3 regions of the Citrobacter rodentium NBRC 105723 genome follow, and region 1 is predicted to be linked to each of the others. Evidence: predicted binding sites of a transcription regulator. Region 1 holds the regulator's gene; each other region holds the start of a gene.

Evidence for each region. Region 1 encodes Fur, which represses iron uptake genes when iron is present. Its sites were predicted from a motif close to ATAATAATGAGAACNACTATCAA; they were not measured.
Region 2: feoA (ferrous iron transporter A) is a predicted target of Fur. The motif match lies at 942-964, and genes of this name have one in related genera.
Region 3: sufA (Fe-S cluster assembly scaffold SufA) is a predicted target of Fur. The motif match lies at 1,470-1,492, and genes of this name have one in related genera.

Annotation. Positions count from the first base shown of each region.
Region 1 covers NZ_CP082833.1:4,837,744-4,840,009, reverse strand. The annotation lists gene tcuA (FAD-dependent tricarballylate dehydrogenase TcuA) at 1-164, opposite strand, end outside; gene tcuR (tricarballylate utilization LysR family transcriptional regulator TcuR) at 260-1,186, opposite strand; gene fur (ferric iron uptake transcriptional regulator) at 1,312-1,758, opposite strand; partial or broken gene K7R23_RS26020 (fur leader peptide) at 1,751-1,836, opposite strand; gene fldA (flavodoxin FldA) at 2,040-2,266, opposite strand, start outside.
Region 2 covers NZ_CP082833.1:928,943-931,208, forward strand. The annotation lists gene K7R23_RS04420 (Tex family protein) at 1-698, shown strand, start outside; gene feoA (ferrous iron transporter A) at 1,074-1,301, shown strand; gene feoB (Fe(2+) transporter permease subunit FeoB) at 1,320-2,266, shown strand, end outside.
Region 3 covers NZ_CP082833.1:4,128,053-4,130,318, reverse strand. The annotation lists gene ydiJ (D-2-hydroxyglutarate dehydrogenase YdiJ) at 1-308, shown strand, start outside; gene menI (1,4-dihydroxy-2-naphthoyl-CoA hydrolase) at 305-715, shown strand; gene K7R23_RS19650 (YdiH family protein) at 815-1,003, shown strand; gene sufA (Fe-S cluster assembly scaffold SufA) at 1,533-1,901, shown strand; gene sufB (Fe-S cluster assembly protein SufB) at 1,910-2,266, shown strand, end outside.

The sequences.
Region 1 (2,266 bases):
GGGGCGTCGTGCATACAGCGCAAATTGCGGGTGTGCTGAGAATTGCCGCCGCGCCACTCCCGCGGCGCCGCCTCCAGCAGCAGCACCGACGCGCCAGCTTGCCGGGCGGTTAAGGCGGCGCATAATGCGGCATTGCCGCCGCCGATCACCAGTACATCAACCATCGTAAACTCCATTACCTTTAACAAATGTTAAATTTGTAATGAAAATGTATACGCATGAGTTGTAAGGGCGCTATGACGCGTTCCTGAAGGCCCGTTTAGTTAACGTAAAGGGTCGCGCCGGGCCAGACTCCCGCTTCCACCAGCTGACGCATGACTTTTGTCAGCACCACGCGGGCGGCCAGGCCTGCCGGGGGGAGTTCGTCATCGGATAAACTGACCAGAAAATTGGGACGACTGAGTACCGGATTGTCGACGCCGATCACTCTCAGCGCATCCCTGTCAAGGTGTGATACCGCCGCGCCGGGCTGTAGCGTCGCGCCAAGTCCTTCGCGTACCGCCCGCATTAACAGCGCCAGTCCGTCTATTTCAGCCGCAATTTCAATGTGCAGGCCGTGCTCCTGCGCGATGGCCTCCAGTCTGCCGCGCAGCCCGTGCCCGAGGCTTGGCATAATCAGCGGGACAGAGGAGAGCTGCACCGGGGTGATGCGCTCGTCGGGAAGATTCGCCAGCAGGTCATGCGCGCCGATCAGAAACAGCCGCTCTTCCAGCACCGGCCTGGCGCTCCAGCGCAGGATTTTCTCTTTCTGGAAAACAACCGCTAAATCCAGTTGACGGGTATTGATCATCCGCTCCAGATTACCGGAAAGGCTTTCCACTACATGCAGGCGGACGTCGGGGTAGCTTTCCCGCATCGCATGGATAAACGGCATACCCAGCACCGAGGCGGTACTTGGCGCCATACCGACGCTGACGTGTCCGGAGAGGCGCGCCTCGCGCGCGGCGAGGACGGCATCGTCGGCGTGGCGTAGCGCCAGCTGCGCCTGGGAGTAAAAGGCCAGCCCGGCATTGGTCGGCGTGACGCCCCGTGAGGTGCGTTGCAGCAGGCGGATGGCGAGTTCATTCTCCAGCCGCGTCATCTGCTGGCTCAGCGCGGAGACGCCAATATCAAGGTCGAGCGCCGCGTTGCCCATGCTGCCGGTTTCCACAATGCGCACGAAATAACGCAGCTGACGAAGTTCCATTTCGAGACTCCGGATAAGAAGAGGAGGAGGAGATTTTTACATTAAAGCAACAAGGCGGTGGAGGGAAGGGGGCTGAAGCCATAAAAAAAGCCAACCGACAGGCTGGCTTTTCATCGCGAGGTAAATTATTTCGCGTCGTGCGCGTGGTCGTCTTCGCGGCAGTCGCCTTCGGCGCAGTGGCCGTACAGATAGAGGCTATGGTTCGTCAGGCGGATACCATGTTTCGCCGCAATCTCACGCTGGCGCGCTTCGATAGAGTCGTCGCTGAATTCAATCACTTTGCCGCAGTCAAGGCAGATAAGGTGATCGTGATGATGCTGCTGGGTCAGCTCAAAAACGGATTTGCCGCCTTCAAAATTGTGGCGGGTGACGATACCGGCGTCATCGAACTGGTTCAGTACGCGATACACGGTCGCCAGGCCAATTTCTTCACCCATGTCGATCAGTCGTTTGTATAAATCTTCCGCACTGACGTGATGGTTATCCGGTTCCTGAAGAACTTCCAGAATTTTTAAACGAGGAAGCGTTACTTTCAGGCCAGCCTTCTTTAATGCGGTATTGTTGTCAGTCATGCGGAATCTGTCCTGTTGCTAAACGATTCACTTCATACAAGAAGTGACAGAAATTGCACTCGAGATAATGCCTCTCATTATAGGACCGCCATCCTTAAATGAAAACTGCAAGCCTCGGGCAAATGTTAATAAAAAACGTGGTATTGCCTGGAAATGAGAGCGCCACCTAATAACTCCCGCACATTGTACAGGGATGGGCAAGAAAGTTACAAATTTGTAGCAATTATTTTGATTGCTTTTATCTATTGATGCGGCGCAAACTGAGCTGCGCCGCGTTTTCATCAGGCGTTGATGATGTCGTCGAGGTGCAGTTCGTCAGAGATCTGCTTAACCCATTTTTCCACGCGCTCAGCGGTCAGTTCCGGCTGACGGTCTTCGTCGATAGCCAGGCCAACAAAGTGATCGTCATCGGCCAGCCCTTTTGACGCTTCAAAATGATAGCCGGCGGTTGGCCAGTGGCCGACGATGGTCGCGCCGCGCGGTTCAATAATATCGCGGATGGTGCCTA
Region 2 (2,266 bases), 1.4 Mb from region 1:
GCCTGGGGCCGAAAGCCTTCGAGCAGTGCGCAGGCTTCCTGCGTATTAACCACGGCGATAATCCGCTCGATGCCTCAACCGTGCACCCGGAAGCGTACCCGGTGGTGGAGCGCATCCTGGCGGCGACGCAGCAGGCGCTGAAGGACCTGATGGGCAACAGCAGCGAACTGCGCAATCTGAAAGCCGTTGACTTCACTGACGACAAATTCGGCGTTCCGACCGTCAGCGACATCATCAAAGAGCTGGAAAAACCGGGCCGCGACCCGCGTCCGGAGTTCAAAACCGCGCAGTTTGCCGACGGCGTGGAGACCATGAACGATCTACAGCCGGGGATGATCCTCGAAGGCGCGGTCACCAACGTCACCAACTTCGGCGCCTTTGTCGATATCGGCGTGCATCAGGATGGCCTGGTCCACATCTCTTCCCTGGCGAACAAGTTCGTTGAAGATCCGCACACCGTCGTCAAAGCGGGCGATATCGTGAAGGTGAAAGTGCTGGAGGTGGATCTGCAACGCAAGCGTATTGCGCTGACCATGCGTCTTGACGAGCAGCCGGGTGAAACCAGCGCCCGACGCGGCGGCGGCAATCAGGATCGTCCGGCAGCGAAAGCGGCGAAGCCGCGCGGTCGCGACGCCCAGCCGACAGGCAACAGCGCGATGATGGATGCGCTGGCGGCGGCAATGGGTAAAAAACGCTAAAGCTGCCTCTTCTGCCGGATAGCGACGCTCACGCCGCTATCCGGCATGTTTATATTATTCGCCCTTCACACCCCCGCGTTATTTTTCACATCATTAACAGATGAAACCTTAATTAAACATTAAGTCTGTTTATTTATTAATAAATGGAATTATTTCACCTTCCCGCATTAAATGTTGAGCCATATCAAAGTTGACGCAAATTATTCTTTAAACCAACATTCCGTCACATTTATTCTGTTGATGATAGAAACCATTCTCATTATCATTGCATTGTTGATTATTTAATCTTTCCTTCGTTGGCTAATCATCTGGTCTCATGCCGCGTCCTCAGCCCCATGAGGTAACAACCATTTAGCGAGAAATAAGTAGGCTCTTATGCAATTTACTCCAGATACTGCGTGGAAAATTACCGGCTTTGCCCGGGAAATAAGTCCTGCATACCGTCAGAAACTGCTTTCCCTCGGCATGCTGCCTGGTTCCTCATTTAACGTCGTGCGCGTCGCGCCTTTAGGCGATCCGGTACATATTGAAACCCGTCGCGTCAGCCTGGTATTACGGAAAAAAGACCTGGCTTTATTAGAAGTGGAAGCGGTTTCCTGTTAATACAGTGAGTCTATAACAATGAAAAAATTAACCATTGGTTTAATTGGTAATCCAAATTCCGGTAAGACAACCTTATTCAACCAGCTTACCGGCGCGCGCCAGCGCGTAGGCAACTGGGCTGGCGTCACGGTCGAGCGTAAAGAGGGCCAGTTCGCCACCACCGACCATCAGGTGACGCTGGTCGATCTCCCCGGTACTTACTCCCTGACCACCATTTCCTCGCAAACCTCTCTCGATGAGCAGATTGCCTGCCACTACATTCTGAGCGGTGACGCGGATCTGTTAATCAACGTGGTGGACGCCTCCAACCTCGAACGTAACCTGTACCTGACGCTGCAACTGCTGGAACTGGGTATTCCCTGCATCGTCGCGCTTAACATGCTTGATATTGCCGAGAAGCAGCAGATCCGCATCGACATTGACGCGCTGTCTGCGCGTCTGGGCTGTCCGGTAGTGCCGTTGGTCTCCACCCGCGGACGCGGTATCGAATCGCTGAAGCTGGCCATTGACCGCCACCGTAAAAATGAAAACGTTGAGCTGGTCCATTACGCGCAGCCGCTGCTGCGTGAGGCTGACAATCTCGCCAACGCCATGTCGAAGACCCTGCCGTCGCATCAACGTCGCTGGCTCGGTTTGCAGATGCTGGAGGGCGATATTTACAGCCGCGCCTATGCGGGCGACGCCGCACACCAGCTGAACGCCTCGCTGGCGCGTCTGAGCGAAGAGATGGACGACCCGGCGCTGCATATCGCCGACGCCCGCTACCAGTGCATCGCCGCGATTTGCGACGTAGTCAGCAACACCCTGACGGCGGAGCCCAGCCGCTTCACCGCCGCGATGGATAAAATCATCCTCAACCGCTTCCTCGGACTGCCCATTTTCCTGTTTGTGATGTACCTGATGTTCCTGCTGGCCATTAACATCGGCGGCGCGCTGACGCCGATTTTTGACGCAGGCTCCGTCGC
Region 3 (2,266 bases), 710 kb from region 1:
GCCACTGTACCGAAGTCACCGCGCTGCCCGGCGCGCCCGCACAGTGGGCGTCGATTTTCGCCCGCTTTGGCGCGAAGCTTGAAAACGTCAGCGTCGGCTGTTGCGGCATGGCTGGCACCTATGGACATGAGGCGAAAAACCATGCGAATTCGCTCGGGATCTACGAGCTGTCGTGGCACCAGGCGATGGCGCGTCTGCCGCGTAGCCGTTGTCTGGCGACGGGCTACTCCTGCCGCAGTCAGGTGAAGCGCGTGGAAGGCAGCGGCGTGCGTCACCCCGTACAGGCTTTACTGGAGATGTTGGGATGATCTGGAAACGTGCAGTCACGCTTGAAGCGCTCAATGCGATGGGCGAGGGAAATATGGTCGGGCTGCTGGATATTCGCTTTGAGCATATCGGCGACGATACGCTTGAGGCCACGATGCCCGTCGATGACCGGACGAAGCAGCCGTTCGGCCTGTTGCACGGCGGCGCTTCGGTAGTACTGGCCGAGAGCATTGGCTCCGTTGCCGGCTATCTCTGCACTCAGGGCGAGCAGAAGGTGGTCGGCCTGGAGATTAACGCCAACCATGTGCGCTCAGCGCGTGAAGGTCGCGTAAGAGGGGTCTGTAAGGCGATTCATACCGGTTCCCGCCACCAGGTCTGGCAGATTGACATCTACGATGGGCAGCAGCGGCTTTGCTGTACATCAAGGTTAACCACGGCGATTGTGTGACGTTGTCACCAGAAAAACGTGATCTATATTGCTTTTGGTCATTATTTGCTCAGGGGAAAGTGATATACTGGGCGGGTTTTGACCATAAGCGAGGATGATATGACTAGCCAACTAGACCCGGCCCAACTGGCAATTGAATTTTTACGTCGTGATAAAACGGAGCTTTCCCCGGCTCAGTATCTTAAAAGACTGAAACAGCTGGAGCTGGAGTTTGCCGACCTGCTGACGCTCTCCTCTGCCGAGTTAAAAGAAGAGATCTATTTTGCCTGGCGCCTTGGCGTGCATTGATTCAGCGAAAACGCGCGTAAGATAGCCCTGACCCGGCGCCGGGGTTATTTATTGATCTGGCTTACATAATTGGCGGATCGCAATTTGTGTTAAAAATGACCTTCCGCGATATGAGAACATTCTTATCGCCCCTTCAAGAGCTAAGCCATGATGAGTGCCGGAGATAAGCGCCGGATGGGGCAGGAACCCTTAAGGCTGTTACAGCAACCTTAAGGGTTTTTTCTTTTTCTTCATATTCCTCATTTCACCACGGCTGCTTCAGCCGCTCCTATCTCTGAAATAGACATTTTCTATACATCTTTCCTGTTTTAAGCATAAAGGGCGATTAGCCTGCGCAAAGTCATTATCAATCAATAAATTAAACAAATTCACCCCTTCCTTTTAACCCGTGTGTCAGGGTCTATGCTTAATAAAAGATGTCAAAAAGCGCGAAATAGCCAAATGTCCCTGCTGTTGAGGGGTTGAAGTAATAATCATTATCACTAACATGCTGTTATAGCCTGATGGCTCATTCATGCGAGGTAACCTTATGGAACTGCATTCAGGAACATTTAATCCGGACGATTTTGCCTGGCGCGGGCTGACGTTAACGCCAGCGGCAGCGGCGCATATTCGCGAACTGGTCGCCAAACAGCCCGGTATGCTGGGCGTGCGGCTGGGCGTGAAGCAGACGGGCTGCGCCGGTTTTGGCTATGTGTTGGATAGCGTCCGCGAGCCGCAACAGGACGATCTGCTGTTCGAAAGCGATGGCGCGAAGCTGTACGTTCCGCTTCAGGCCATGCCGTTTATCGACGGAACGGAGGTCGATTACGTCCAGGAGGGATTAAACCAGTTATTCAAATTTCATAACCCGAAAGCCCAGAACGAATGTGGTTGTGGCGAAAGCTTTGGGGTATAGGCGGTACTATGTCTCGTAATACTGAAGCAACAGACGATGTCAAAACCTGGACCGGCGGCCCGCTGAATTACAAAGAAGGTTTCTTCACGCAGCTGCGAACCGACGAGCTGGCGAAAGGGATCAGCGAGGAGGTGGTGCGCGCCATTTCCGCGAAGCGTAATGAGCCGGAGTGGATGCTGGAGTTTCGCCTGAATGCGTATAAAGCCTGGCTGGAGATGGACGAACCGCACTGGCTTAAAGCGCATTACGATAAGCTCAATTATCAGGACTACAGCTACTACTCCGCGCCATCATGTGGCAACTGTGACGACGCCTGCGTTTCGCAGCCTGGCGCGGTGCAGCAAACCGGCGCCAGCGCGTTCCTC